DNA from 3 places in the Exiguobacterium sp. KKBO11 genome. Region 2 is predicted to be linked to each of the others. Evidence: riboswitches for the same ligand, from Rfam matches in the RefSeq annotation. Region 2 holds a riboswitch; each other region holds the start of a gene.

Region 1 (9,782 bases), 390 kb from region 2:
AAGAGAATCCGCGCTATCATACGCGTGATGTTGCAAAATGGCGAGCGGCCTATCATCGTTGTCCCGTCGTGCTCGGAAGTGCAACGCCATTACTTGAGACGTATGCGCGGGCACAAAAAGGGGTCTATCGTTACTTACCGCTTCGCGAACGATTCGGTGGGGAACTGCCTCCGGTCGACATCGTTGATATGCGTAAAGAACTTGAACGGGGCAATCGGACTCCGTTCAGCCTCGCGCTCGTCGAAGGTATCAAAGAACGAATCGAGCGTGGGGAACAGACAGTATTACTTTTGAACCGTCGTGGGTACACGACATTCGTCTTATGTCGGGATTGCGGGGAGACGCTTCAATGTCCGCATTGTGCCGTCAATTTAACGTATCATCAACATGAAGATCGCTTGAAGTGCCACTATTGTGGATTCGAGGCGGCGATGCCGAAAACTTGTCCGTCCTGTGAATCGACGAAGATTCGTCAGTTCGGAACGGGGACGCAAAAGATCGAGGAAGAGTTGGCGCATTTGATTCCGGAAGCACGGATTATTCGGATGGATCAAGATACGACGTCTCGTAAAGGCGCACACGAGAAGTTACTCGATGCCTTCGAGCGTAAGGAAGGGAACATTCTTCTCGGGACACAGATGATCGCAAAAGGTCTCGACTTTCCAAATGTCACGCTCGTAGGGGTGCTCGCTGCTGATGCGACGCTCGGCATTCCGGATTTTCGGGCAAGTGAGCGAACGTTCCAGTTGATCACGCAAGTGTCGGGTCGTGCCGGGCGGGGGCAACTCGCCGGACAGTCGATCATCCAGACCTATAATCCTGAGCACTACGTCATTCAGACGGCGAAACAGCATGATTACGAAACGTTCTATAAGCGGGAGATGCAGTTGCGCAAACTCGGGGGACACCCTCCATTCTGGTTCCTTGGCTTGATCACGGTCTCGGCGACACATCCACTCGAAGCACAAGCAGAAGCGCAACAGATTGCTTCCGAGCTGCGGGCTTTCGAATCGGAGGACTTAGTCGTCAATGGACCGTTCGATGCGCCACTTGCTCGACTGAAGAATATGTACCGACAACAGGTCTTAATTAAACATAAAGGGCAGGAAGATGTCCGGACACATCTCCGTGATATCTTAGCCCGTCGTCAAAAATCAAAAACACAAGTCGCGATCGACTTGAATCCATTTGTATTCATGTGAGGTGTCTGTATGTATAAAGTAGTAGAAGTACCAAATGATGTATTACGACAGGTATGTGAACCTGTCACGAAGTTCGATAAAAAACTCGGTAAGATGATCGACCGGATGTTCGATACGATGTACGAATATGATGGTGTCGGCTTAGCGGCACCGCAAATCAATCAACCGATCCGTGTAGCTGTCGTCCATACGGATGATGAGACAGGACCGATCGAGCTGATCAATCCGGAAATCATCGAAGCCGATGGTTCACAAATCGATGACGAAGGATGCCTCAGCATGCCAGGCATTTTCGGACCGGTCGAACGGTTCGACCGCATCGTCGTCAAGTCGCAAGATCGTCTCGGGCGGACGGTCAAAATCAAGGCAAACGGCTTTTTTGCACGTGCCATCCAGCACGAGATGGATCATTTAGACGGTGTCCTGTTCACGGATAAACTCGTCGAGCAAGAAAAACCGCGCGTCGTTTTCATGGGGACACCTGAGTTTGCGGCAGGGACACTGCGTGAAGTGATCGATGCTGGGTATGACGTCGTCGGTGTCGTATCGCAACCAGATAAGCCGGTCGGACGAAAACGGGAAGTCAAACCGACACCTGTGAAACTCGTCGCGATGGAACACGATATTCCTGTGTTGCAACCGAAACGGATTCGTGAAGACTATCAGGACGTCCTTGATTTAAAACCAGATCTCATTATCACGGCAGCTTACGGTCAGATTGTACCGACAGCGATTTTAGAAGCACCACGTTTTGGGGCGATCAACGTCCATGCGTCACTCCTACCGAAATATCGTGGCGGTGCACCGATTCATCAAGCAATCATCGATGGAGAAAAAGAGACAGGCGTGACGATCATGTATATGGTCGATCGACTGGATGCCGGTGATATGTTGTCAAAAATCATTGTTCCGATCGAAGAGACCGATACAGTCGGAACGATGTTTGAAAAGTTAGCGGACGCAGGAGCGCGACTATTGCTTGAGACCTTACCGCGTCTGTTCGCAGGTGAATTGACACCGGAAGCGCAAGATGAGGCAGAAGCGACGTTTGCGCCGAACATCTCACGCGAGCGGGAACGACTTGATTTTACGTTACCGGGTGAGACACTCTATGATCAAATCCGAGGAATGAATCCTTTCCCAAGTACGTATACGATGCTTGGTGATGACCGATTGAAAGTCTTTTTCGCGACGAAAGTCAAAGGAACGGGACGACCAGGCGAAATCATCGCTTTAGAAGCGGATGGTCCCGTCATCGCGACAGGTTCGGAGACAGCGTTGAAGCTGATCGACTTACAGCCGTCCGGAAAAAAACGGATGGACGGTGCTACGTTCATGCGCGGGATCGGTCAATCGCTTGAACTCGGACAACAAGTAGGTGAGAATGCATGAATGTACGTGACGCAGCAGTAACGACACTGATGAAAATTGGTCAAGGTGGTGCCTTCTCGACAATCACCGTCCACCAGATGCTTGAAAAGCGTGCTATCTCAGCAACAGATGTCGGCTTGTTCACGGAACTCGTCTACGGGACGCTCAGTCGTGAATTGACACTGGATTATATTTTGGAGCCATATCTAGCGAAACAGAAAAAACTTGATCCGTTCATGCGTCCGTTGTTACGGATGAGTGTGTATCAATTGTTTTATCTTGATCGTGTACCGGATCATGCCGTCATCCATGAAGCTGTCGAGATTGCTAAAAAACGTGGAAAAGTCCACGTCTCGAAAGTCGTCAACGGAGTGCTCCGGAATGTATTACGGGCGGGAATGCCTAATTTCGCTGAGATCGAGCCTGTTGCAAAACGAATCAGCATCGAAACGAGTCACCCGCAGTGGCTCGTCGAACGCTGGATCGAACTGTTTGGTCCAGAAGAAACGCTTCAAATCTGTCAATTGAATAACACACCTGCACCGGTCACGGTTCGCATCAATCGGACGAAGACGACGCGAGAGGAAGCGATCGAGCTTCTACTCGATCAAGGTGTGACGGCAAAACCATCTACGGTCGCGCCAGACGGTCTCGAAATCGAACGAGGAAGCGTTCAAAAAACGGATCTGATTGACCGAGGGTATCTTTCTCTGCAGGATGAGAGCTCAATGCTCGTCGCCCGTGCACTCGGTGCAGAAACATCTGATCATGTACTTGACAGCTGTGCCGCACCTGGTGGGAAAGCGATGCATATTGCTGAAGGTTTGACAACGGGAACACTACAGGCACTTGATCTTCATCCACATAAGATTAAATTAATTGAACAGCAAGCGACACGATTAGGTCTTACGACTGTTCAAGCAGAAGCGTTAGATGCCCGTAAAGCAGGGGAACGCTTCGAAGTAGAATCCTTTGATCGGATTCTTGTCGACGCACCTTGTTCAGGACTCGGTGTCATTCGGAGAAAACCAGATATCAAATGGACGAAACGTCCGGAACAACTCGAGCAACTCCCGAAAATTCAACGAGATATTCTGACATCTGTCTTACCACTCGTTAAAAAGGGTGGAACCTTCGTCTATTCGACTTGTACGATTGATCCGACCGAGAACGAGGAGCAGACAGCGTTCATTCTCGATCAAGGGTTCGATTTTGACACATCCTTCGCGGCACGAATGCCAGAATCCGTGCGACATCTGATCGGGGATCGAGCAGAACTCAAGTTGTTACCGACGACAGTCGGAACGGATGGCTTCTATATTGCCGCGTTTAAAAAACGAGAAGATTGACACGAACGGAGGACTGTCATGGAGCTAGCTCACCTTTCGACTACTGGGAAAGTCAGGACTAAAAATGAGGATACGGTATTACTCGTCGGGAACGCCGAACGTGGTCTTGCCGTCGTTGCGGACGGTATGGGAGGTCATGCTGCTGGCGATATCGCAAGTGCGATCGTTCGCGAGGTATTTGAAGCATCCTTTTCACTCATGCCAAATCGTCCGATGGAATTGTCTGAATGGATAGAACAACGTGTAGCCGAGGCAAATGCCCGGATTCTTCAGTTTTCAAAAGACGAGCAACTTGCAATCGTCGGAACGACCATTGCCTGCGTATGCTGGGTCGAAGATTTGCTCGTCATCGGTCATGTTGGAGATAGTAGGGTCTATGCCCTTGAAGGTACGGCGTTAAAACAATTGACGGATGATCATTCTTACGTCAACATGTTACGACAAATGGGGGAACTTTCGGATGAGGAAGTCGAAAATCATCCACGTAAGAATGTCATCACACGGTCGGTCGGCTCGAACGAAACAGTCGAAGTCGACATTCAAGTCAGAGATGCTCCAGACTATGACCTCGTCCTCGTCTGTAGTGACGGATTGACCGATGAAGTGCCAGATGATGTCATCGAACAGATCATCTTACAGGATGAGCCGCTTGATGAGATCGTTGGACGATTGGTGAAAGAAGCGAATGCTCGAGGAGGCGCGGATAATATTACGATTGCCGCCATCCGGTTCAAAGAAAGAAAGAGGGTCTGAATATGCGATACGGAGATCGATTAAATGACCGCTACCGCATAGAACGGCTAGTTGGAAGTGGCGGGATGGCGAATGTCTATCAAGCCTATGATGAGATTTTAAAGCGTCATGTTGCCATTAAGATTTTACGGACTGAATTTTCGCATGACGAACAGTTCATTCGTCGATTCGAACGTGAAGCGCATGCTGCTACCAGCTTGAATCATCCAAACATCGTTGCCGTCTATGATGTAGGCGAAGAAGATGCCATCTATTACATCGTCATGGAGTATATCGATGGTATGACATTAAAAACATTTTGTGAAAATCAAGCATTACCTGTGCCGCAGGCCGTCGATATCATCGCTCAAATTTGTGATGCGATCGATCACGCCCATGCACACCGGATCATCCATCGCGATATCAAACCGCAAAACATGTTGATTCGAGAAGATGGTACCGTCAAAGTAACGGATTTCGGAATCGCTGTGGCAATGTCGAATGCGACGCTGACGCATACGATGTCAGTCCTTGGATCCGTCCATTACTTTTCACCAGAACAAGCAAAAGGTAAATTTGCGGATGAGAAGTCGGATATCTATTCGCTTGGTGCTGTATTATACGAACTTGTTACAGGACAAGTCCCGTTCGAAGGTGATTCACCGGTTGCGATTGCTTTAAAGCATCTGCAAGATACACCGCGTCGCCCATCCGTCTTGAATCCGAAAGTGCCACAAGCGCTTGAGAACTGTATCATGCAGGCGCTCGCAAAAGCACCGCATGACCGCCAACAGTCCGTCGCAGCCTTTAAGACAGATATGGTGACGGCGTTGTCTGACGAACGAGCAAGTGAAGGCATCCGTGGTGCAGAAGAGGATGAGATGGAAAAGACGATGGTCTTATCGCCTGTACAAGTGCCAGAAGAATCAAAAGCGGAACCAGAATCACCCGCTGTCACGACCGTTCAACCGAAAACACCGGAAAAGAAAAAGAAAAACCGCTGGTGGATCGTCCTCTTATTGCTCATATTGCTAGGTGGTGCAGCTACGACGTTTGCGATGTGGCCAGATCCAACGGTCACCGTACCATCTGTCGTCAAGTCGGATGGAGACGAAGCGGAAACGAAGCTTGAGAAACTTGGATTCGTTGTTGAGACGACAGAACGAAATAGCGATACAGTCGAGGAAGGCGATGTCATCAGTCAGACACCGCGTGAAAACGCACAAGTCAAGAAGGGTTCGACAGTCAACTTGGTCGTCTCTACAGGTAGTGCTCCGGTCGAAGTACCGGATGTGACAGATGACGCTGAAAAAGAGGCGATCGCCACATTAAAAGAGGCTGGATTCGCAAAAGTCGAAGTCGAACGTGAAAAGTCGGATGAAATCGCGCGAGGTAATGTTATCCGACAATCGATCTCTGCTGGAACGGAAGTGATCGCAAAAGAACAGACGATTACGATCACTGTCTCAGAAGGAACTTCGTCCTTTGAATTGAAAGATTTGACGAACTTATCGAGTGATGAAGCAAAAGCGTATCTCGATGAAATGGGTCTCGACGGCACGTTTGAACAAGAATTTTCAAGTGACGTGAAGCTCGATCAAGTCATCCGTCAATTCCCGCAAGCAGGAGCACAAGTCGAACCGAACGACTCCGTGACTGTGTTCATCTCAAAAGGTGAGGAAGAAAAAACGGTGACGGCAACGTTCCCTGAAAAGGTCGTCTATGATGCGGTCAGCGAGAACGAGGACGAGGAACCACCGAAACAAGTCATCCGGATTGAGACGGAAGACGCGAAAGGGAAGCGGACCGTCATCGAGGAATCGATTGATCAAGATGAGACATTCGACGTGCCGGTGACGATTGATCCAGGAGAAGAAGGAAAAATTACGATCTATAAAGACGATACGGTGTATCGTTCAAAAACCATCACGTACAATCAAGCAAAAGACGCACAATGAATGTGATGAAAAAGGAGTGCATAGGATGACGGAACAACGCATCGAAGAGAATCGAGAAGGAACGATCATACGTCTGCAGGGTGGCTTTTATGATGTCATGACACCAGAAGGAGAGGTCCGTTCACGGGCAAGAGGGAATTTCCGAAAACGCGGCATCAGTCCAGTCGTCGGAGACGAGGTCGTTCTTCATATCGAAAGTGAGACAGGATATATTCTCGAAGTGAAGGAGCGGGACAACTTTTTAGTACGCCCTCCAGTCGCGAATATCGACCAGGCATTGCTCGTCGTCTCGGCGGCAGAACCTGATTTTTCAGCGCACTTGCTCGACCGATTTCTCGTTTTGATCGAAGCGAAGGAAATTCAACCCGTCATCCTATTGACGAAGATGGATTTGCTGGACGATGTTAAAGGACCGGCTGTCCGAGAGGCGATTGCCGCTTACCGGAAGATTGGGTATACGGTCATCGAGACATCAAGTGAGACGTTGGCAGGTATTGAGCAAGTCCGTCCGTTACTTGCTGGAAAAACGAGCGTTCTCGCCGGACAATCCGGTGTCGGGAAAAGTTCATTGCTCAATGCACTGGAACCCTCTCTTGATTTAGAAACAAGTGCGATCTCGAAATCACTCGGACGAGGACGTCATACGACGCGCCACGTCACATTGATGCCGCTTGCCGAAGGATTGATTGCCGATACGCCAGGTTTCTCGAACCTCGATTTTCCGTATGATATGGAAATCGAGGATGTACGGTGGAGTTTCCCTGAATTCGTGGCTGTACAAGATGATTGCAAATACCGAGGTTGCTTGCATTTGAATGAACCCGGTTGTGCCGTCAAGGAAGCCGTCGAAGCCCAAGAAATCATGTCCTCTCGTTATGAGAACTATGGTATGTTTATAGACGAAATCAAGAATCGAGCCCGGAGGTATTGAAGATGATTAAAATTGCACCATCTATCTTATCAGCAGATTTTGCGAATCTCGAACGCGATGTTAAAGCAGTCGAAGCAGCAGGCGCGGACTATATCCATTTTGATGTCATGGACGGTCAGTTCGTACCGAACATCTCATTTGGATTACCTGTGCTTAGCAGCTTACGTCAAAAGACGGATATGATTCTCGATGTCCATTTGATGATCGACCAGCCAGAACGTTTCGTCGAGGATTTCGTCAAAGCAGGGGCGGACATCGTGACGTTCCACGTCGAAGCGACGAATCATGTCCATCGTGTCTTGCAACAAATCAAAGCAGCGGGCGCAAAGGCAGGAGTCGTCTTGAATCCCCATACGCCATTATCAACGATTGAACACGTCCTTGAGGATGTCGATATGGTTTTATTGATGACGGTCAATCCGGGCTTCGGTGGACAAGCCTTCATCGAGCGTGTCATGCCGAAACTCGCAGCACTTGCGCAAATGAAAGCAGAGCGTGGTCTGACATTTGAAATCGAGATTGACGGTGGCGTCAATCCGGAAACGGCAAAGCTTTGCATCGATAACGGTGCGAACGTTCTCGTCGCAGGATCAGCAATCTACAATGCACCAGATTATGCGGAAGCGATCACTAGCATTCGTCAAGGGGCTGCCGTATAATAAGAACGAGAAAACGAAATATGATGACCGCAAGGGGTGTCGCTTGAAAAGCGGCTGAGAGGAGTCTTTTAGACTTTAACCCTTCGAACCTGTTCCGTTCAAACGGACGTAGGGATGTGGCGCACGCAGGCAGTACGGCGTTCGTCGTACTGCCTTTTTGCGTCCTCTCGTACAATGAAGGAGGAAAATAGCATGAAACGGTTACAAATGATGATGGAAATTGCCATCTTCGCCAGTCTCGGAGTCGTCTTTGATTTACTGATTCCATTCAAAATGCCACAAGGAGGCTCAATCAGCTTAGCGATGTTACCGATCTTCGTCATGGCATTTCGCCACGGTGTCGTCGGAGGGGTCGTCACGGGAGCGCTTGTCGGTACGATTCAATTGATGTTCGCTCCACAAGTCTTGACGATCGTTCAACCGATGCTTGACTATACGATTGCGTATGGTGTCGTCGGATTAAGTGGTCTGTTCGCGCGTCAAGTCAGACTAGCCGCGCGCAATGGACAAAAGAAAAGCTTGATGGCGTTCGTTCTCCTGGCGACGTTATTAGGCGCAGGACTCCGTTATATCTGTCATGTCATCAGTGGAATCGTCTTTTTTGCCGAGTATGCCGAAGGTCCAGTCGTACCGTATTCATTGATTTATAACGCGACATACATGGTACCGTCTTACGTTCTTTGTGGTGTCGTTGCGGGTCTTTTATTCACGACTGCGCCACGCTTACTCCGTTATTCGGCACGAGGCGTCTGAGATGCGGGCGATTCTCGTCTGTGCCGGTCCGCGAGAAGAAGCGCCGGATTTACTGACGTTTTGTCAGCCAGGTGACTTTATCGTCGGTGTCGACGGTGGTGTTCAGACGATTGAATCGTTTGGGCTGACATGCGACCTGACGATTGGTGATTTTGATTCTCTTGGTTATGTACCAGAAGGGGCAATCGTTCATCCGGCCGAGAAAGATGAAACGGATCTCGAACTGGCACTTCGTACAGTCTCAGAGAAGAAACAGTTTGAGGATACCTTCATTATCGGGGCGACAGGTGGGCGGCTCGACATGACCGTCCAAAATGTATATCTATTGAAGCGATACCCAGAGGCACGACTCGTGACGAAACGAGAAGAGGTACGATACTTGGCTGAGGGAACGTATGCAGTCGAAGCAGGGAGCTATCATTATCTTTCGTTCATTCCACTCGTACCATCGACTTTAAGCTTATCCGGAGTCAAATATCCACTTGATGCACATCCAGTACCGGTCGGAGGTTCCTTGACCGTCAGTAATGAATGGTGTGCGTCAGAAGCGAAGGTAGAGCTCCATCAAGGAGAACTATTGATGATGCGGACGCTTAAGGAATAGCACAATCATAGGAAAGAGGCCGTGGATGACTCCGCGGCCTCTTTTTAGATGAAATTATTCTTCGAGTTGAGAAGGGGCGACACGGATGTCGCTTTGAGCGGATAGATGTTTTCCTTTGACGAAGAGATGATAACTACCCCACATGACAAGGAAGAAAGGAACACCGATGTATAGAGCGATTCGTTGATCCGCTTGAAACGCAAGACTGACGAGGACGACGACG
Region 2 (9,782 bases):
GTTTCATCGAATGAATCGGGCGTTCCACATGGCGTCCACCGTATAACTCGGGTAAGCGCACCATCACGTCATAAGTCGAACCGAATTGTTGATTGTAGACGAGATAGAGTTTGACGTCACGTGTAAATGGTGTGAGTGAATGCGTGTACGTAAAGATCGTCGTCCGAGAATCTTTTTTCGTGACATCCGTCACGTCGATGACAAGGTAACCTGAACCTGGGAGCTCTAATGTTCGAGCGGAGTGATCGGCAACCTTCTCATTACGAATGAACCGATCGTCTTTTTTCAATACAGTAGGCTTCATGTTAAAGTCCTGTCGTTGTGGAGTCAGATCTGTCTTCTTGAAGACATCGTCTTTCTTTGCTAGCGGATAATATCCACTTTTTAATGGCGTTTCGCAATATAAGTAGGTCTTCTTTCCGGATTGAACGTAACGAACGGTTTGACCTGCATAGTCATCGAATGGATTCGCCATCATGACGGAATAGATGCCGCCGACAGAGTAATCTTCGGGTGCATCGCTCGCTTTCGACGCGCACGTTTTTTGGATGACGATTCGTTCCTTCGCTGACAAGGTTCTTGGACCTTGATCACTAAATTGTCCTCCATCATATAGTTGTGATAAGTAATCCCATTTAAAGTTTGGTGCGTCTCTTTGACAACCGCTTAATGCTAGTGTTGCACCAAGTGTTAGTCCGATCCAGTAACGTTTGTTCATTGATTAAGCACCTCACTAAGTGCTTTACTGGTCGTACCTGACAGCTTGGCACCGTTCTTTGATCCTGGTTTGACGACATAGATTTCAAGCTTTTTAGCGCGTTTTCGTTCGAATAGCTCGAACATTTGGCTTTTCCCTTCGCGCATCAACGTTAATTTTTTCTGCTTTAGTTTTGTGCCTTGTGGCTCCATGACGTCGGTCTCTTTTAATTCCTGAGCGATTTTTTTCGCTAGTTGATCCGGTATTGCTGAGACGAACTTATAATCGCTATCGATGAGCTGTTTCGGTGATTGATGGATGAAACCGACATAATCGCTTGTGGATGCTTGAAGGAATCCATAATCGTAATTCACTGGTTTTGTGTAGGTTTTATTAAAACGCAAATATATCGATGTTTCTTGGACGACTTTTCCGTCCTCTTGTTGCCGAACGGTTGCGAACTGGACAGTCTGACCTGTCGCAATCGTATCCGGCAGTTGCTTTCGCTCAATCTGATAGGCTTGTCCATTCATATATTCTTGAATCGTCGAAGGGAATCCGACACGGTCACCACTGAACATCAGCTCGATCGACGATTGTTGGACACCACCATCCGGACTAGCGCGAAAAGCTAAATTCAATTCGGAACCGGATAGTGACTCGATCGTCTCAAAGAGTGTTTGTTCTTTATCTTTGCCTTTCTCTTTCATGTAGACGACGAGTTGTCCTTCCGGTGGTAAAGATAGTTGATAGGACGGGAAAAGGTACCGTCCGAGCTCTTTTACTTCTTTACGATCTTCGTTTTCCTGTTTTTGTTGATCTGTCACTTCTTTTGGAACGGGTCCAAAGCGAACGACTGTCGATTTAGCTTTAACCGGTTGTTTTGACCAATCGACGAATGGATAATCACTTCGCTTGATCTGATGGACCGCATAATCCGCATGGCGAATCGGCTGACACGCCAGATAGTCCTTTTTTTCGTCTGACAGGAAACGGACGTGTTGGAACTCACGCCCTTGGATACTCGGAGGCAGGAAGTATAAGTCAAATCCTTCGTGTTGCACATATCGATCAGGTAAGTGCTTCATGTCTGGTTTTTGCTGGCAAACCTTCAACAAAGCAGCGGTTTGTTTTTTCGGGAGATCCGGTATCTCTTGCCCATCAAAGGTAGTCGAAATACCGCCCCAGTAATTAACATCGTATGTAAGGTCTAAGTATTGTTCTTTACCGCATCCGGCAAGTAAGACTACGCCTGCGAGAATACCCGTATGTATATAGCGTCTCATGAAAAACCTCCTTTATCCTAGTGACTATATTTTACCATAATTTCTATAATAGACAGAATTTTCTATAATGCTTTAACATTAAGATGTTTGATATCTCTTGACTCGGGAATAATAGATGCATGCACAGTCAATCTATTTTTATGGGGGTTTTATGATGGGTACATTCATTCAAGCAGTTGATGGCACGAAAATTTATGTCGAGGATGTCGGATCGGGTCAACCGGTCGTCTTTTTACACGGCTGGCCGGCAAACAACAATATGTTCGAGTATCAAAAGAATTTGCTCGTCGAAGAAGGGTACCGTTACGTCGGGATCGATTATCGCGGTTATGGCAAATCAGATGCGCCGGCAACGGGATACGATTATAAGACGATGGCGTCCGACATTAATGAAGTCATCGAACAGTTGAAATTAACGAATGTCACGTTGCTCGGCTTCTCGATGGGAGGAGGAATCGCCTTGTCCTATCTCTTGCAATACGGGGATTCAAAAGTTAGTAAACTTGTCCTCGCAGGAGCTGCGGCACCTGTCTTTACGCAACGCGACGGTTATCCATACGGGATGACGAAAGAAGAAGTCGATGCGTTGATTGCCGACACGAAACAAGATCGTCCGTCGATGCTCAAAGGATTCGGGGAAATCTTCTTTGCGAAGGAACATCCAGAACCACTTCAACAATGGTTCCACGGTCTTAGCATCGCCGCTTCGTCCCACGGTACGATTCAGTCAGCAATCGCATTACGTGATGAAGACTTACGTGGAAAACTCGAGAACATCAAAGTCGATACGTTGATCATCCACGGTAAAAAAGACCAAGTTTGTCCGTTCGAGTTCGCGGAAGAAATGCAAAAGGGAATCCCACATGCACGACTTGAAGTCTTCGAAGAGAGTGGGCACGGTATGTTGCTTGATGAACAAGAGAAGTTCAACGAAACGTTACTCTCGTACGTTAAAGGAAATCAAACCGTCTAATCCAACAAGCCATGGACACCCGTCCATGGCTTGTTTTTGTGTACAGAAAAAAGCGTGCGCCGGCGCACACTTTTAAGGGCGATACTTCCGCATGAACCGTTGATCGATCCAGCGCTTCAGGTACCAACCGAACGGGTGAGTCGAATACTGATTGCCATACATTGAAACTGCATGACGTGGTCCCATCGATAAAATCGTCAAATAGTTCGTTTGCGGACGATAGGTTTGCAGTGCCTCTTCCTGGACGTACCGTAAGAGATTCGTAAGCAGAATCGGTGCTTGCCGGACAGCTGTGACGCCATTCTTTGGAATATCGGGATAAGCGACGAGGGTCGCTGCGTCACCCGCAGCAAACAGACTTGGATGATTGAGCGCTTGCAACTGCTCATTGACGAGTAGGAACCCGTCTTCCGTGAAGAGCTTACTATCTGCAAACAATACCGGTGCTTTCGCACCCGTTAAGCGGATGATGGCATCTGACTCGATTGGTGGATGATGTGAAAAGCGGAGAGGAGACGCCTCGTTCAGTGGCCGTTCTCGAATCCAATGAACATCGAGTTCTTGTAAGCGTCTCGCAATCGCTTCCGCTGCGGGGTGTCCTGAAAGTAACTCTGGATCCGTGATCAGTGTAATCGGCACATCCGCCACTTTCAAGGACGCCGCCATCTCGACGGCCGCTGCGCCGCTTCCGATCACGACCGGACGCTTTGCTTGTTGCAAACGCTTTAATGTATCCGGTAACCGGTAGTTCGGTTTGATCGATAATCGTGTCGTGTCTTCCGCCCAATCGAACGAGCCAATATTCGTCGAGACGACGTCATAGGTGTAGCGTCTGCCGGATGCACCGAAGACTAGCTTTTCATCGGGGTCGATTTTGATGACGGTCTCTTCGATGAACTGTTTATCATTGGCGCGACACAGTGCGGCGACGTCGATACGGATCTCATCGATATCGTACGTTCCGTCAGCAAGTCCGGAGTACATGCCCGAGTAATATTGGTACGTCGAGGCATTTAAAATCAGCCACTCGACGTCTTCTGTGGGTCCATTGGTAATGCAATGCAGGTGAGCGTGCCCTGCACCAATCAAGAGGATTCGTTTCATGTCGTTCTCCTTCAATCTGTCTTGCTAGAATGTACCCGGATACGGGTGGCGATAATCATAGCCAAAAAACAAGACTGATGAACAGGAGGATGACCATGAGATAGATAACATCCTGGTGCTGAACGACTGGCACTTCATAATATGTCCGTTCCGCTGAAAAATGACGGGCTTCGAAAGCGATTGCCATCCGTTCTGCCCGCTGAATCGATCGCGAGAAGAGCGGTAAGCCGATTGATAGGAACGCATCACCAGGAAAGCGACTGTGCACGTTCCGAATCATTCGGACTCGCCGTAAGACGCGGACTTCTTCGACCAGTTGTGGCAGAAAGCGGATCCCGGCAAGGAACCCATACGCGAAGCGAGGGGACACCTTTGCCTGGTGAATCAAGCTCATCACGAACCGGGTCGCATCGGTCGTCGTGACGAAAGCGAAACTTAAGCAGACGAACGTCGCCATCCGTAAGGCAAGTAACCAGCCGTGCATGACACTTTCCGACGTGACATGAAACCAACCGAACGACCAGAGCGTGTTCGTACCTTTGCCAAACGCCGCCATCATCCAGAACGTCAATAAGAATAATAGACTGTAAGGTGCGAGCCGTTTCAAGAAATCGACGGGAGCCCATCCGGAGAGGAGTAGCAAGGCGATAGCAAAACTCAGGAACACCAACGTCTTGACCCAGTCATTCGTTGCAATTAAGGCAAACATGATCAAAAACAATCCGCTCCCCTTGATGACAGGATTGAGTTTAGCGAACGGTGACGCGTTCGTCTGCATGGCGCTTCACCTCCTGGAATTGGTACGAGAGTGGACGTTGTAGCTGACAGCGTTCGAGTAACGGAACGTCAGCGAATAACTCGCTCGGACGCCCGTCAAAAGCAATCCGCCCTTGCTCCATGACGAGGACACGATCCGCGTATCGGGCGACGAGTTCCATATCGTGTGTTGCCATGACGAGCGTCGTTCCGTTTTGTTGTTCCGTCAAAAACTGTTCCATGAGCCGCCGTGTCGTCAATCCATCCTGTCCGAACGTCGGTTCATCGAGCAACAATAAATCCTTCGTCTGCCCGAGCATCGTCGCGACGCTGAGTCGTCGTTGTTGCCCCGTACTAAGCGCAAGCGGTGATTGCTGTTTGACGGATGCGAGTTCCAGCCGTTCGAGCAACGCTGTGCGCTCGTCACTCGTCGCTGCCCGGTGACTCCAGTCGATTTCCGCTTCGACTGTCAGTTTGAGAAACTGCAGATCCGGTTGTTGAAAGACATAGCCGACGTGCTCATAAAAGCGTCGCCGGGAGTAACGCTGAGCCGGACGTTCCTGGAACCGATATGTTCCTTGATGCGAGAGCAACCGACCGAGTGTTGCAAGCAACGTACTTTTCCCGGAGCCGTTTGCCCCGAGCAGCATCACCCATTCTCCCGTCTTCAGGGAAAATGTCGCATCGGTCAGTGGATAAGGTGCTTTCGTCGATAATGCAGCGACGTGTAACAAGGCAGTGCCTGCTGTAGCGACTGAGGGAAGCACGTGAAGTCGCGCTGCTTGTGGTCCATCTATGGGTAACGTCTCTAACGTATACGGATACAGAGAGGGAACAGCGACCCCTTTTGCTTGAAGCTCCGTATACGCCTGCGGGAACAAATCCTGTGGATGCGCCGTTGCAGTCACCGATCCGTCCTCAAGTAAGACGATTTTGTCGATGTAAGGTAAACAGACATCGAGTTGGTGCTCGATCAAGACGATCGTTAAATCGTGTTCTTTCTGAATCCGAAAGATCAACGCCATCAGCTCGTGTTGTCCGATTGGATCAATCTGGGCTGTTGGTTCATCGAGTAATAAGATCGTCGGCTCGAGCGCTAAGACCGCGGCGAGCGCGAGGCGCTGTTTCATCCCCCCGGATAGACTCGCGATCGGTGTCGAGAAGGGGAGAGGGAGACCGACGAGTGCGAGTAAGCGTTCAATGCGTTCCTCCATCTCCGCACGTGGAATCGACCGGTTTTCTAAACTAAAAGCGATTTCGCGTCCGATCGTTTCCATGCAGAATTGTTCTTCTGGATTTTGAAATAAGACTTCGACCGAACCGGACCGGGTAACGGTACCAGTCTGTTCGACTTCAATCGTCTCCGGTGTCAGTCCGGCTAGGGCATGAAGCAGTGTCGTCTTGCCACTCCCACTGCGTCCAAGCAAAAGGGTCGTTCCTTGTTCGATCGTCAGCGATACATGATCGAGCACCGATTTCATCTGACCCGGATAGCGGATGCTGAGATCGTCGACAGTAATCATGCGACTTCCCGTTTCGCACGTCCTGCCGCAAACCCGTTCAAGACACCGGTCGCAACAAGGCGACGGACGAGAATCGCTGCAAGCAACCCGCCGAGTAATGCACCACTGATCAATTGTAAACCTGTTGTCGCAAGCAACGTCGTCGTCGTGTAGTAACCGAATCCGTTCGCGATCAGACTATAGACGATGCTACCAATCGCGGCTCCAACACCCGATAACATCAATGTCCAGGTGTCGTAACGGCGATAACGCGTCATCGCAAAGACGAGTTCCGCACCAAGTCCTTGGCAGACCCCGATGAGAAGAGCCGATAAACCAAAGTGACTACCCGTGAACAGCTCGACGGCTGCCGCGACGATTTCCGCGATGAGGGCGGCACCTGGTTTTTGAATGATTGCTGCGACGAGCGGGCTCGCGATGATCCAGATCCCAAACATCCAGTTGGCGCCGACTGGTCCGAAGATTGCAGACATCGGTAACCAGAGTGTTGACCAACCGAGATAGATGACCCCGCAAGCGACGGCGAGCATCATCATGACCATGATTTCTTTCATTTTCCAGTTTTGCATTAGGTACGTCCTCCTTAGAATGGGGGAGACGCCAAAAAAGACCGCCCTCCGTAAAAAAGAGAGCGGTCCTCAGAAAAACTGCGCGCAGCAGGAGTCATTGGATGTGATCGCTCCACTTTCCTACGCTAGTATGAACTAGATCAGGTTCGAAGGGTCCGAAGTGAATCGTCTCAGCCAAATGGGCTCCCCTAGTGGATATGGTAATAGATGATACGCTGTTCACTTTAGGCAATCTTCTGTCTATTGTCAAGACACAAAAAAACGATACGCCACGAAGGGCGTATCGTCAAACGACTTATTTGTTGTCTTCGTTCTCTTCTTTTGCTTCTTCTGAAGACTCTTCCGTAGCTTCCGCTTCGTTGTCTTCGCCAGCTTCCGCTTGCGCTTCAGCTTCTGCTTCTTCGATTTCCTCAAGCTCTTGTTCAAGCGTTGATTCGACGACAGCTGCGACTTGAATGTCGCCTTCTGTGACGATACGGAAATCTTTTTGTTCCGGAAGATCAGCTACAGAGATCGAATCGCCGATTTCGAGGTTCGTGACGTCGACTTCGACGTTCTCTGGTAATTTATCTGGTGTTGCTGCGACTGTTACTTTAAAGAGTGTCTGTGACAGGAATCCGCCGACTTTAGCGCCAGCTGCTTCACCGACGAGTACGACGTCTGCTTCGACTTCTGTCTCTTCATCCATTTTAACGGCGATGAATTCAACGTGATCGACAGTTGGTGTGAAGACATCCATATCACGACGGTTGATCAAGACGTTAATATTTTTACCGTCGAGTTTCAGTGAAATCAAGACGTTCTCACCGTTTTCTCGAACGATTTTAAGCAATTCTTTTTCTTCGAATGCGATTGGTGTACTTTCCACTTTGTAACCATACACGACACCAAGAGCTTTTCCTTCATGACGTAATTGTTTACGGAGTGAGCGTGGACGTACCTCGCGTTTTTCGGCTGTTAATTTAACTGACATGTTCATTTCCCCCTTGAATTTGGTATAGCCCTCAAAAGGTAATGAATGTAGGAGCAGGACAAGTCCTGAACAATATGAAACATGCTAAGACAATCGGTTCCAGACTCGCATTGAGCCTGACGCTTTCGTGACTTTGCATTTCTCTCCCAGGTCATTACGCTGATATTGAGAAACATGTGTGAGTAAGTCACCGGTTTGATGCGGTGCTAGTGAGTTTATACCCCTATGTTTTAAATCCTTAAACCTCTATTTTTTATTTTTTAAAGTCGAAAGACCTCCAAACCGCTTGAAATCAAGGGTTAAGAGGTCTTTCATTTTTTTCATTTTTTATGGTGATGCGTTGGTTTTCACGGACTAATACACGGATGAGACGTTCGATGTGCCGCATCGTCGTCTGTCCCATCGTTGAGATTTGGAGCCATTGATTATGGACGAGATAGTCGCTTTCATATTGAACATGATAGCCCTGGATCCGGAGAGCGTCTCCTAAAGCGGTTGCCGACGGATGGACGATCGTCAGAATTCCCGGCGCTTGTGCTTCTTGAGTCGCAAGCAGGTTAAAACCAGTCGCCCGAACGGCCTGTTCGAGATAAGTCATCTTGATGGCGGCTTGATCGAGATCAAGGGCATCGAGCGCTGCCTGACAAGCAAGCAACAAGTTCGATGAGCCGGAAAAGGCGACGCCTTCCGCATAGAGTCCGAGATCCAGATAACGTGGAATTCGTGGAGAAGGTAGGATGCTGTCTGTATGACCGATGAACGCAAGACCCGGTAAACCACCAATTGCTTTTCCGGAGACGGTCGTGACGAATTTGCAACCAGCGTATGAGAAACGTCCGGTTCCGACGGCGCTGATCGCATCGACGATGAGTGCGGTTCGTTGATCCAGCAGCGCTTTTACCGCATCGAGATCGTAGAGAACGCCCGTAGACGTCTCACAATGTGTCAACCAGATCCAGTCGTATTCCGTTTGATGCAGTTGACTCGCGAGTTGTTCCAAGTCGATTGGGTGACCGGACGGAAGCAGGTGGACATCAAAGGACTTCCCAGCTCGTGCCGCGTGATCGATCAAGCGTTGACCGAACTCACCACCGTTTAGGATCAATCCGTGTCCACTCAGTTGTTGTGCGACGATATCATTGGCAAGGGTGCCACTGCCGACAGCCATCGAGACATGTGGCAAATCCAGCAACTGACACATCCGACCACGTAAATCTTGATCGAGCTGGCGCATCGAAGCCGTCCGATGCGGGCGCGGTGCTTGTTGTGCCGCTTGGCGGACTGTTGGTGCAACCTCGACTGGACCGGCTAGAAAATGCAGAGGACGTAAGACGTCCGCGATGACGGATCGTTCATATGTTGCGCGCGACAACAACATCGGTACGAACTGGGCATCGCCACTACCGAGCGTTGCTGCGATTGGTGTGAAGCCGAACCGCGCATATAGTTTAGCTTCCCGCGTCGTACCACTGATATAGACATGATCAATCGTTTCCCGCTCCAAGTAGACCATCAAAAAGCGCATCAATTGCATGAACGTACGACTATTGCGGTATTCGGGACGAACGCTGAGTAAACGGATTTCCGCTGGGTTCGTCAGTGTCTCATCTAACGTCACGCCCTTTTCCTCAAGCGAAAAAGGACGATGCTTTCGAATGGCGATCATCGCGACGAGTCGATCGTCTTCCTTGCCGATCAGATAGGTATTTTGATCATGAAACCGGTCAATCCGTTTCCGTTCGGTGTTCGGTTGATGTTGCGGAATCTCTTCCGTGAAGGTGAGGTAGTTCAGTTCATGGATTGCTTCCGCGTCCGAAGCGGTGGCAATGGAAAAATCGATCATGAGACGTCCTCCTTATGTAATGACTGGCTTGTGAAGTGCATCATGAGCCCACAGGACA
Region 3 (9,782 bases), on a different contig from region 2:
ACCGAACGGTCGCCGGATCCGCAAATGGCACCGGATAAAATGACACCCCTTTAATCGTGACCGGAGTAATGACCGGCGTTAGTTTTCCGACGAGGTGCAAACCAGCCCGTTGGAGTAACGTCGTTCCGAAACTTAACCGTTCGGCCGAATCGTGATTTCCGCTGATCGCAACGACCGGGATGTCTCGATCGAGAATCAAAGCAGCGAGCGTCTCGTCAAGCAGTTCGACGGCTTCCGTTGGTGGTACGGCGCGGTCGTATAAGTCACCCGCAATGACGATTGCATCCGGTTGTTCGCGGTCGACGAGTGTCAAAAAGTCCGCTAAGACCGCCCGCTGGTTCTCGAGCATCGACTCGCCATGAACGATTTTGCCGAGATGCCAATCGGCAGTATGTATCCATTTCATCTTCATCACACTCACTTTTTGAATATAGTAGCTTAAGTGTAGCATGCAAGCGGTCGTTCTGCGACGAACATCCGTTTGGAACACAAAAAGCAGAAGGCGAATGCCTCCTGCTTTTTTCACTCTTGCGACGAATGTGTTATTTCGTCCGTTGTTTTCTAAAGCGTTGAACGGAACGAATCACAGAAACCGATCCGCCGATGATCGCACCGACACCGACGACGATGCCTGTCTTGAATTTTTTGCCCGATTGTTCTGATTTATGCGTTGCTTGATTGTGTTCAAAAAGTTGTTGGAGGGGCGACGACGTCTCGACTTCGAGAATTTTCGATGCATCCTGATGCACGTCTTCTCTACGTTCGACACTACAAGGTGACAGATAGAATGGGTTCAAGTTCGTCCGGTACCGATCCGGATTCCAGTTGGCTTGCTGAACAACTGCTTGGGCGTCTTCCGTCTGTGCTTGATCCTTGATTGGATCGAATTCTTGTTTCATCTGAATCACTCCTCTTCACGTTCAAAACCTGTAGACCGATTTACGTCTGAAGTCTTATTTACCTGTTTTTCAAACGTTTAAAACATATATATTTAAAATTAGTTTTACTGTTTTGTGAACGTTAGCTGAAATAGGCATGATAGAGCCGTTTCGCTTTGACGAGATCCGCCTCGCCATGAATCAGAACACGTCCATCTCGGAAAGCGACCATCCGATGTTCGTCCGTCGTAAACGCCAGCAAATATGGATTATGGGCGGAAATCGCAGCGACCGGCTGGAGACGTTGTTTCAACTGTTCCAGGTCCCGCTGTCCGTCTCCGCGGATTTGAACGGCATCCCGACCGCACAGTGCCGTGAAACGAACCGTTTGATCCGATAAGTAAGGATAGGACGGTTCGATGCCGCACGACGGGCACTCCGTTTGCTTCAGTGACTGGACGTTAATTTGTTGAAACGTATTCGACCAGACATCAAACGCAAGCAAGCGCGTCCGCATGGCGTCCGTCTTTCCGCTCAACCACTTCAACGCTTCCGTCACCTGTAAGGAAGCGACCATCTGTACAGCTGGTCCGATGATTCCCGCTGTATCACACGTCTCCTGATCCCGCGGTAATTGATCGAGCAGACAATGCAGACACGGCGTCTCCCCGGGACGGACGGTAAACGTGATCCCATAACTGCCGACGCATCCACCGTAAATCCACGGAATCGAACGCATCAACGCCATGTCGTTCATCAGCAAGCGAATATCGAAGTTGTCCGTTGCGTCGATGATCAGATCGATATCATCGAGAAGCCACGTCAGCGCTGCCCGGTCGACGTCTACTACATGCGCTTCGATCGTCACTGTCGAATTAATCGCTTCAAGCCGTGCTTTTGCGGCAATCGCTTTTGGTACGATGTGACGCGCATCGTCCTCGGTATAAAGCTGTTGGCGTTGTAGATTACTCCACTCGACATAGTCGCGGTCGACGATTCGGACGACGCCGACACCGGCGCGGACGAGTTGCTCTGCCGATGCCGTTCCGAGCGCTCCCATGCCGATGATCAGCACCTTCGCTGATGCCAAGCGTGCTTGTCCCGCTTCCCCGATCGGTTGAAATCGAGTTTGCCGTGAGTAACGGTTCATCGAATCAATCCACTCGTTGGACTACTCGCGACCGCATACTGTTTCTTCTCGATACGTCCCGCTTCGTATCCGAAGCGACCTGCTTCGACAGCTAGTCGCATTGCGTGCGCCATCTTGACCGGATCTTGAGCATGGGCAACGGCGGAGTTTAATAAGACACCATCCGCTCCCAGTTCCATCGCATAGGCGACGTCGGTCGGTGAACCGATCCCGGCGTCGACGATAACAGGAACCGTCGTCTGCTCGATGATGAATCGTAGATGAAGTGGATTGAGAATGCCTTGCCCGGAACCGATCGGTGACGCTGCCGGCATGATGGCGTGACAACCGAGTTCCTCGAGTCGCCGTGCAAGGACGACATCGTCCGACGTATACGGTAAGACGATGAAACCTTCTTTGAGTAATTCTTCAGAAGCCCGTAACGTCTCGATCGGATCAGGTAGTAACGTCTTGTCGCAACCGATCACTTCAACCTTGACCATGTCACACATACCGGATGCCCGCGCAAGCTTCGCAAGCCGAACAGCTTCCTCCGCCGTCTTCGCACCGGCCGTGTTCGGCAGTAAATCGTACTTCGCTAAATCAAGCGACTCCAAGAAATTCGCTTGTTGTTTGTCGAAGATATCGAGCCGACGGACGGCGAATGTCAAAATTTGTGAAGCAGACGCATCGATTGCTTTCTGCTGTACCGTAGCATCCGTATATTTCCCTGTTCCGAGTAACAAGCGTGATTCAAATGTCTTTTCTCCAATTTTCAGCATATTTATCCTCCTCCTACGAAATGAACGATTTCAAATGTGTCATTGTCCCGAACGACCGTCTGACCATATGCCACGCGATCGATTATTTGTCGATTCTGTTCAACGATGACGAGCTTTTCCCCTAAGCCAAGTTGCGTGAGCATGTCCTCAATTGTTTTAATCTGTTCGATCGTGTGGTCATTGCCGTTAATCGTAATGTTCATCGGACTTCCTCCTTCTGAATCAACCGTAATGTATTTACCAAGACTTCCGCTGTCGCCGGTGCGAGTAATATGCCATGCCGATGATGCCCCGTCGCTAGGAAGATCCGACGGGATGAATCGGCGACTCCGATATATGGCAAGCCGGACGCCGTTTGTGGTCGTACACCGGACCAGACTTCTTCGATGACCGCGTCACGAATCGGTGGATACAGTCGTTCTGCTGCTTGAAGCAATGACGTGACCCCTGCGACACTGACACCGACCGTCTCGTCGTGCGGCAGTTCGGTCGCACCGATCAAAATCCGACCGTCTGCTTTTGGCACAAGGTAGACAGCGTCGTCAAACAGGATCGAGCGTAACGGCTGACCCGCGAGACGGACGGCGAGACATTCCCCTTTGACCCCATATGTCGCGATCGAAATGCCGGCTGTATCGAGCAAAGCTTGCGAACCCCGTCCGGCAGCGACCGTCACTGTTTGTCCGGTCCAGATTCCCGCATTCGATTCGATCCTAATGAAGTCATCGTTCTCTTCGATGCGTGTGACTTCCACCTGTTCTTCAATCGATATGCCACGTGCGTGTAAGGCATACATCAATGCAGTCGTCAGTCGTCGTGGATCGATTTGACCGACCGCCGGAAACAAATTCTCGCGTCCTTTACGTTTCAACAAAAACGGTTGTTCCCGGTACCCACAATCGATACCAGTCTCTCGCTCGAGTCGACGTGCAAGCAACGGATACAGACGACGACTTCGTGCGGCAAGTGCATGTAATTCCGCTCTCAGCTCGATGTCCGTCGCAAGCATCCCGGCAGCCGCGCGACTCGTTCCTTGTCCACCTGCTCCGCGTTCTAAGACGACGACGGATTCATTCTGAAAGGCGAGACCGTAAGCAAGCGTCAAACCGATGACTCCACCGCCGATGATGATGTGATTCGTCATACCCGTACCCCCTGATAATGCTTGACGGCGGCGAGCGGATCCGAATGACCGAGAATACCCGATAAGACGGCGATTCCGGTTACACCGGTCGCTACGATTTCAGGCATGCGTTCTGGTGTAATCCCGCCAATTGCAATGACTGGTTTCGTCGTGAAGGTGACGACTTGCTTCAAGGCGTCAATCCCTCGTGGTGGCACGTCCGGCTTCGACGCTGTCGGATAAATATGACCGTACAGCAGGCGGTCGGCTCCTTCCGCTTCTGCTGCCAGTGCCTCTGCTAGCGAATGGACTGATTTCCCGATGACGAGATTCGGAAAATGACGTCGCACATCGCGGACACGTAAGGACCGGCGCGTCAGCTGCACACCGATGCCGGCGACATGGGCGACGTCGACCCGATCATGAACCGTTAACTGATCAGGCGAATAACCATGCGCAAGGAGCGCTTCAATTAGATCAAGTAATTCTGCCGCCGATAAGTTCGGTTCTCGTAGATGCAGCTGATCCGTATAAGGTTGAAGCGATTGAAAGGTCTTTATTTCGTCAAGCGGATTAATGGATCCCGTCGAAATCAGATGTAAACGCATCATGTTCTTCCTTTCCATACGAAAAAGGACCACTCCCGATGTTGAAGGGAGTGGTCCGAAAATGCGCTGAAGCGCTAAGGATATCTAAGGTTTCGAGCCACTTCCCTCCGCTAGTACGAACTAGATCAGGTTCAAAGGGTCCGGATACTTCCGTCTCAGTCTGCTGGGAGACTCCCCTAGTGTCTTTTCGTGTTTAATTGGCTTGCCCCATTAGTCTAGCATGAGTCGCTTTGCTTCGCTAGTCCTAGTTGAGCGCTTCCACTTGCTGAATCAGTTCCGATTTCGTTGGTCGCTGTTGCTCTTGGCTGTCGGCATACGTCTGCTTCAGCTTCAGGATGCGCATTACTTTGGCATCGAGCATCTCCGGCGTCAGCGTTTTTTCTTTGACGGCTTGCATCACTTCAGCATGGACCTTTGTGTAAGCACCTGCCTCTGAAAACATCGCCATATCAGCTCCATTGACGAGCGACTGACGTGCCGCTTCTGCGAGACCATATTGTTTCGTGATCGCCCCCATGACGAGATCATCTGTGATGATGACACCGTTGAATCCGAGTTGTTGACGCAAGAGGTCAGTCAAGATCGGCTTTGAGAGCGAGGACGGATTCGTATCGTCATACGCGGGATAGAGAATATGGGCGACCATCACCATCTCGGCGCCCTCTTGAATCGCTTCTTTAAACGGTAACAGTTCCGTCCGCTTCAATTCTTCCTTTGATGCCGTCACTTTCGGTAGCCCGACATGGGAATCGACACTCGTATTGCCGTGACCGGGAAAATGTTTGACGACCGGAATCGTTCCCGTCTCCTGCATCCCGTGCATCAGGGCCGTACCAAGCGTCGCGACGGTCTTCGGATCAGCACTTAACGCACGGTCGCCGATGATCGGATTGTTCGGATTACTGTTGACGTCAAGGACCGGCGCGAAGTCCATTTTGAAGCCATAAAAACGTGACAAATGTCCGAGCGTACGTCCGACGTCTTCCATTTTCACTTCATCTGCTCCTTGCGCTATCCGTTGACTCGTCGGTAACCGTAATCGTTGATCCGGTACCCGGCTGACGCGTCCGCCTTCTTCATCAATCCCGACGAAGGCATACGGTTTTTGGTTCGTCTCTTGAATCGCACGCGTGAACGTCAAGAGTTGCTCTTCTGACGTGATGTTTCCACCGAGCAATAAGACCCCGCCAATCGCATGCGTCTGTAATAATTTTCGGTCAGCTGCTGAAAGTTCCGTGCCGGCGACTCCGATATAGAGCAGTTGATCGATCTTCTCGGACGTCGACATCGCTTTAAGTTGCTGCTTTAATCGTGCTTGTTGTCGTTCCTCTTTCGTTGGTTCAGGTTTCGGTTTCTTTTCTTCTGTCGGTTGCTTCGTTTCCGGTTGTGATGGTTTCGTTGGTTCCGTCGTCTCCTGCGCACACCCTGCAAGCAACAGACAACCGATCAGTACGGTTTTCTTCACAAAGGATCCTCGCTTCGCACACCATTGATCGAATAATAAACGGAAATCTCAGCGTTCAGGGATTGCGAGACCGAACAATATTTATCCTTTGATAACGAGATGGCGCGACGGACCTTATCTTCCGGGAGATCACCTTCGAGCCGGTAATGAATCGAGATCGACGTAAAACGCCGCGGATGGTCCTCTGCCCGTTCTCCTTCGATATCCATTTCGAAATGGGTGATCGTCAAGCGCATCTTCTCTAAAATCGAGACGATATCAATTCCTGTACAGCCGGCAACGGCATGTAGCAAGAGTTCAGTCGGTCGTGGCGCTTGGTTTTCACCCCCGTTTTCGGGTGCTGCATCCATCGCCAGGTGATGCCCTGATTCCGTCTGTCCACTAAACCCCATCTGTTTGTTCCATGTCACTGTCGCTTGCATCGTTTCCACTCCTTTATAAGTAGTCTTCTTCTGTAGTATACGCAAAAAACAGTACTCCTGGAAATTCACACGCTATTTCGAATAATGGTTCTTTTCCCGAAATCTCGCTTTGCGATACCCGACGAAATCGTTTCATGCTATCCTGTTACTCATAGTTTCGCGCGCAAGCGCTAGAATTGAGGAATTATCCATGTCACCTACTACTCGTTTAAGTCGACGCGATTGGCTCTTGATCGCCACGTTGTCGCTCCTGACGTTCGTTCTCGGAACAAGCGAATTCGTCATCGTCGGGATCCTCGCTGAAATCTCCTCAGCCCTTGATATCACGATCGCAACAGCTGGTACGCTCGTTTCAGCCTTTGCCATCTCCTTTGCAATCGGTACACCGATCGTCATGTCGCTGACCGGTCACCTGGAACGGTGTCGTCTGATCCTACGTCTCTTACTCGCCTGGGTCTTATTGAATCTTGCCAGTAGTTTTGCCCCAAGTTATGAAGTATTGCTTGCCACCCGTATTCTGACAGCGATCCTGACCGGCGTCTTGATTTCACTCGCGATGGTCGTCGCCAGTGACGGTGTACCTGTCTCAAAACGTGGTGTCGCCGTCTCGTTCATTTTCGGTGGTTTTACACTTGCGAACGTCCTTGGTGTCCCGATTGGAACGTTCATCGGTCAACACGCTGGATTCGAAGCCACGTTTTGGCTGACAACAGTCATGGGATTGATCGCGTTTCTCGCCGTATGGAAGATCGTTCCGGTCCAACAATCGACGGGTTCCGGTTCAATCAAGGAGCAGCTTGGACTGCTCGCCAACCCACGGATCCTGATCGCTTTCTTTATTCCATCGTTCGGATTCGGGGCAACCTACGTCGTCTACACGTACCTTGTACCGATTCTGCAAACGGAACTCGGGATTGCGAAGACGTGGATCAGTCCGATCTTGCTCGCTTACGGCGTCGTCTCGATCTTTAGTAACATCCTTGCCGGTAAAATCGCCAGTAAAAATCCGATGGGACGCTTACGGTTTGTCTTCGTCGTACAAGCAATCGTCCTTGCTGCGTTATACTTCACGACAGCATCCCTTCCGCTTGGTCTGTTCAACATCGCCTTGATGTCGTTGATGTCGATTTTACTAACGACTTCGACACAAATCTACTTGATTGACCTCGCTGAAAAGTTCAACCCGGAAGCAAAAGGACTCGCCGCTTCATTGATGCCGGTTGCGAGTAACGTCGGGATTGCTTTTGGTTCGGCACTCGGTGGCATCGTCTATGCGAACGGTCCGATGATGAACACGGCACTCGTCGGTGGACTAGTCGCGCTTGTTGCTGCTTTATTAACTGCAATCAGTCATCGCCTCGATCAACGGTCATGAAACCGTTACCTTACCCTTTTTTGTAACAGGTCGATGACGGTTCGATGACGTTATGATGATAGTCCCCATCTCGCTGATGATTTTTCAGTATGATGGGGACTATGTTGTAGTAGAGGAGTGTCTGAAAGTGAAAGCATTACACATCATCGGTCTCGGTCTATTGACGGTCATCCGACTCTGGCTCGGAATCCAGTGGTTCATCGCTGGAATCGGTAAGTACATCAATGGCTTCGATGCAAAACCGTTTCTCGAAGGAGCGCTCGCGAAGTCAACGGGCGAAGAAGCACTCGTCAGTTCCTGGTATGCGACGTGGATCGAACAACTCGCCTTACCGAACGTCGGGCTGATCAACGCCTTGATTCCGTTCGCGGAACTCGTCGTCGGGATCCTGTTGATTCTTAGTCTGTTGACAGTTCCTGCACTCGTTGTCGGAAGCATCATGAATCTCAATTACTTACTCGCTGGGACGATTGCCTTGAACCCAGTGTTCTTAGCAGCGTCAATTGCCTTACTGGCTGCAGGACGCTTTGCGTATCAAATTGGCATCGATCACTGGATCATCCGCTGGTATCGTTCGTCACAGCAACCGCATCCCCTGGACCGGATTCCGGTCTAACGAAAAAACTCTCCCGCACGTGGGAGAGTTATTTTTTTTGTTGCTCAAGAATTGTCTGTTGTGTCGGGGTCCCACCGACTGAGACCGTCCGCTCGAGGAACAGATAGGGTTTGCCATCGACTTCAAAGCGACGGTCACCGAGATAACGGGCCGAGTGCCCATCCGTTGCGAGCTTTTGTTCGATGGCTGCAACATGTTCGTCGAGTGAATAAAACCGATCGTCGAACGTCATTGTGATGTTTTTCTTACGGTACCCGAGTAAGAAATTGTAGTAGAACCAATACATGGCACCTGCAAAGACGACAAAAATCAAGAATTGCATGTCAGTTCCCCCTTTGTATAGTCTTTATACGTTGGAAGAAAACGGGAGGTTTCAAATTAAGAGTGGAAATTAGTTAATTTTATTAATTTGTTATGATGCTATTTAAGAGTAGTTCATTTTTTGATCCTTTTTTATGAATGTCAGCTTCATAAACAATCTCAGATGTCAGTGGATTGATCACTAATGATTTGACTTCATCTTTTTTCGTTCGGTAAGCGAAGTAAATATAATCACGATCTACCGTAACGCTTCTATTTGAGAACGCTTCATCCGTCGCAATCGAATCAAGCTGAATCGAGTGCGAAGAGGACTGGTGTGATTCGAAATCGTAGATTTGCCATTCAAATCTTTTCTTATCTGATACTTGTGCAGATGATTCATCAAGACCTAAGAAATATTTTCCACCGTTTATAGCGTATGAGGAGTACACTTCCTCGAATTCTTTTAATATTTTCGTTTGTTTACCATCCTTCACGACGGTTTCAGATAAAAAATCCTCAGAACCTTCTACTTCTTTTACTTGGTCAACAATCATTTTCCCATCATAAAACGATCGAATCGCATCATCTTTTCCTAAAGCGTCAGGTAATTTAATTTTTGTCATCGATTTCTTTGTTAAGTCGATTTGATAGATATGTTCTCTTTCAATTTCTTTGTTAAGAGTAGACGAATCAATCAATAACATATCTTCTGTTCGTTGAAACGGAGAAAAACGTAACTTTTCATTCATTTGTGTTTCAGGGAATTTAATTGTCATGCTTGACAATTTGTTATTCAAAGCATTCCAATACTGTAGCTCCAGCTCGTCATTATTCAACTTATTTATACCATATGTAACCGAATCTTGTGAAAATACATGTGTATCATTTTTCCAAATGAATTGCTGGAACGAACGTGGGGCATCCTTCCAACTAGATTCATCATTAAATAGATACGACAGTATTGATTTATTGTACTGCTTAACGTCCCCGTTCATCGAAATATTATATTCGTTCGGATTTTGACCCCACTCACTGAGACGAAGTTGCATATTTTGAACGACATCTTCGTTCGGATCGCCTT

Evidence for each region. Region 2 has a riboswitch for thiamine pyrophosphate ahead of AYO36_RS06670 (ECF transporter S component). Riboswitches for the same ligand answer to the same signal wherever they lie in the genome.
Region 1: linked by a shared signal. The riboswitch ahead of thiT (energy-coupled thiamine transporter ThiT) and the one ahead of AYO36_RS06670 (ECF transporter S component) in region 2 are both predicted to bind thiamine pyrophosphate.
Region 3: linked by a shared signal. The riboswitch ahead of AYO36_RS08345 (thiamine phosphate synthase) and the one ahead of AYO36_RS06670 (ECF transporter S component) in region 2 are both predicted to bind thiamine pyrophosphate.

What each region holds. Positions count from the first base shown of each region.
Region 1 covers NZ_LUCU01000011.1:873,829-883,610, forward strand. The annotation lists gene priA (primosomal protein N') at 1-1,202, shown strand, start outside; gene fmt (methionyl-tRNA formyltransferase) at 1,212-2,594, shown strand; gene rsmB (16S rRNA (cytosine(967)-C(5))-methyltransferase RsmB) at 2,591-3,922, shown strand; gene AYO36_RS04555 (Stp1/IreP family PP2C-type Ser/Thr phosphatase) at 3,941-4,675, shown strand; gene pknB (Stk1 family PASTA domain-containing Ser/Thr kinase) at 4,678-6,612, shown strand; gene rsgA (ribosome small subunit-dependent GTPase A) at 6,638-7,543, shown strand; gene rpe (ribulose-phosphate 3-epimerase) at 7,546-8,202, shown strand; TPP riboswitch at 8,225-8,334, shown strand; gene thiT (energy-coupled thiamine transporter ThiT) at 8,395-8,955, shown strand; gene AYO36_RS04580 (thiamine diphosphokinase) at 8,957-9,559, shown strand; gene AYO36_RS04585 (amino acid permease) at 9,614-9,782, opposite strand, start outside.
Region 2 covers NZ_LUCU01000011.1:1,263,596-1,273,377, forward strand. The annotation lists gene AYO36_RS06640 (hypothetical protein) at 1-718, opposite strand, end outside; gene AYO36_RS06645 (hypothetical protein) at 715-1,983, opposite strand; gene AYO36_RS06650 (alpha/beta fold hydrolase) at 2,138-2,956, shown strand; gene AYO36_RS06655 (NAD(P)/FAD-dependent oxidoreductase) at 3,029-4,060, opposite strand; gene AYO36_RS06660 (energy-coupling factor transporter transmembrane component T family protein) at 4,116-4,838, opposite strand; gene AYO36_RS06665 (ABC transporter ATP-binding protein) at 4,810-6,339, opposite strand; gene AYO36_RS06670 (ECF transporter S component) at 6,336-6,908, opposite strand; TPP riboswitch at 7,009-7,108, opposite strand; gene AYO36_RS06675 (50S ribosomal protein L25/general stress protein Ctc) at 7,204-7,881, opposite strand; gene AYO36_RS06680 (GNAT family N-acetyltransferase) at 8,174-9,724, opposite strand; gene AYO36_RS06685 (glycerol-3-phosphate acyltransferase) at 9,737-9,782, opposite strand, start outside.
Region 3 covers NZ_LUCU01000022.1:244,737-254,518, forward strand. The annotation lists gene AYO36_RS08315 (exonuclease SbcCD subunit D) at 1-406, opposite strand, end outside; gene AYO36_RS08320 (hypothetical protein) at 543-899, opposite strand; gene AYO36_RS08325 (ThiF family adenylyltransferase) at 1,021-2,028, opposite strand; gene AYO36_RS08330 (thiazole synthase) at 2,025-2,789, opposite strand; gene thiS (sulfur carrier protein ThiS) at 2,792-2,992, opposite strand; gene AYO36_RS08340 (FAD-dependent oxidoreductase) at 2,989-3,933, opposite strand; gene AYO36_RS08345 (thiamine phosphate synthase) at 3,930-4,523, opposite strand; TPP riboswitch at 4,606-4,708, opposite strand; gene nagZ (beta-N-acetylhexosaminidase) at 4,765-5,985, opposite strand; gene AYO36_RS08355 (OsmC family protein) at 5,982-6,407, opposite strand; gene AYO36_RS08360 (MFS transporter) at 6,598-7,782, shown strand; gene AYO36_RS08365 (DoxX family membrane protein) at 7,910-8,398, shown strand; gene AYO36_RS08370 (hypothetical protein) at 8,427-8,720, opposite strand; gene AYO36_RS08375 (hypothetical protein) at 8,803-9,782, opposite strand, start outside.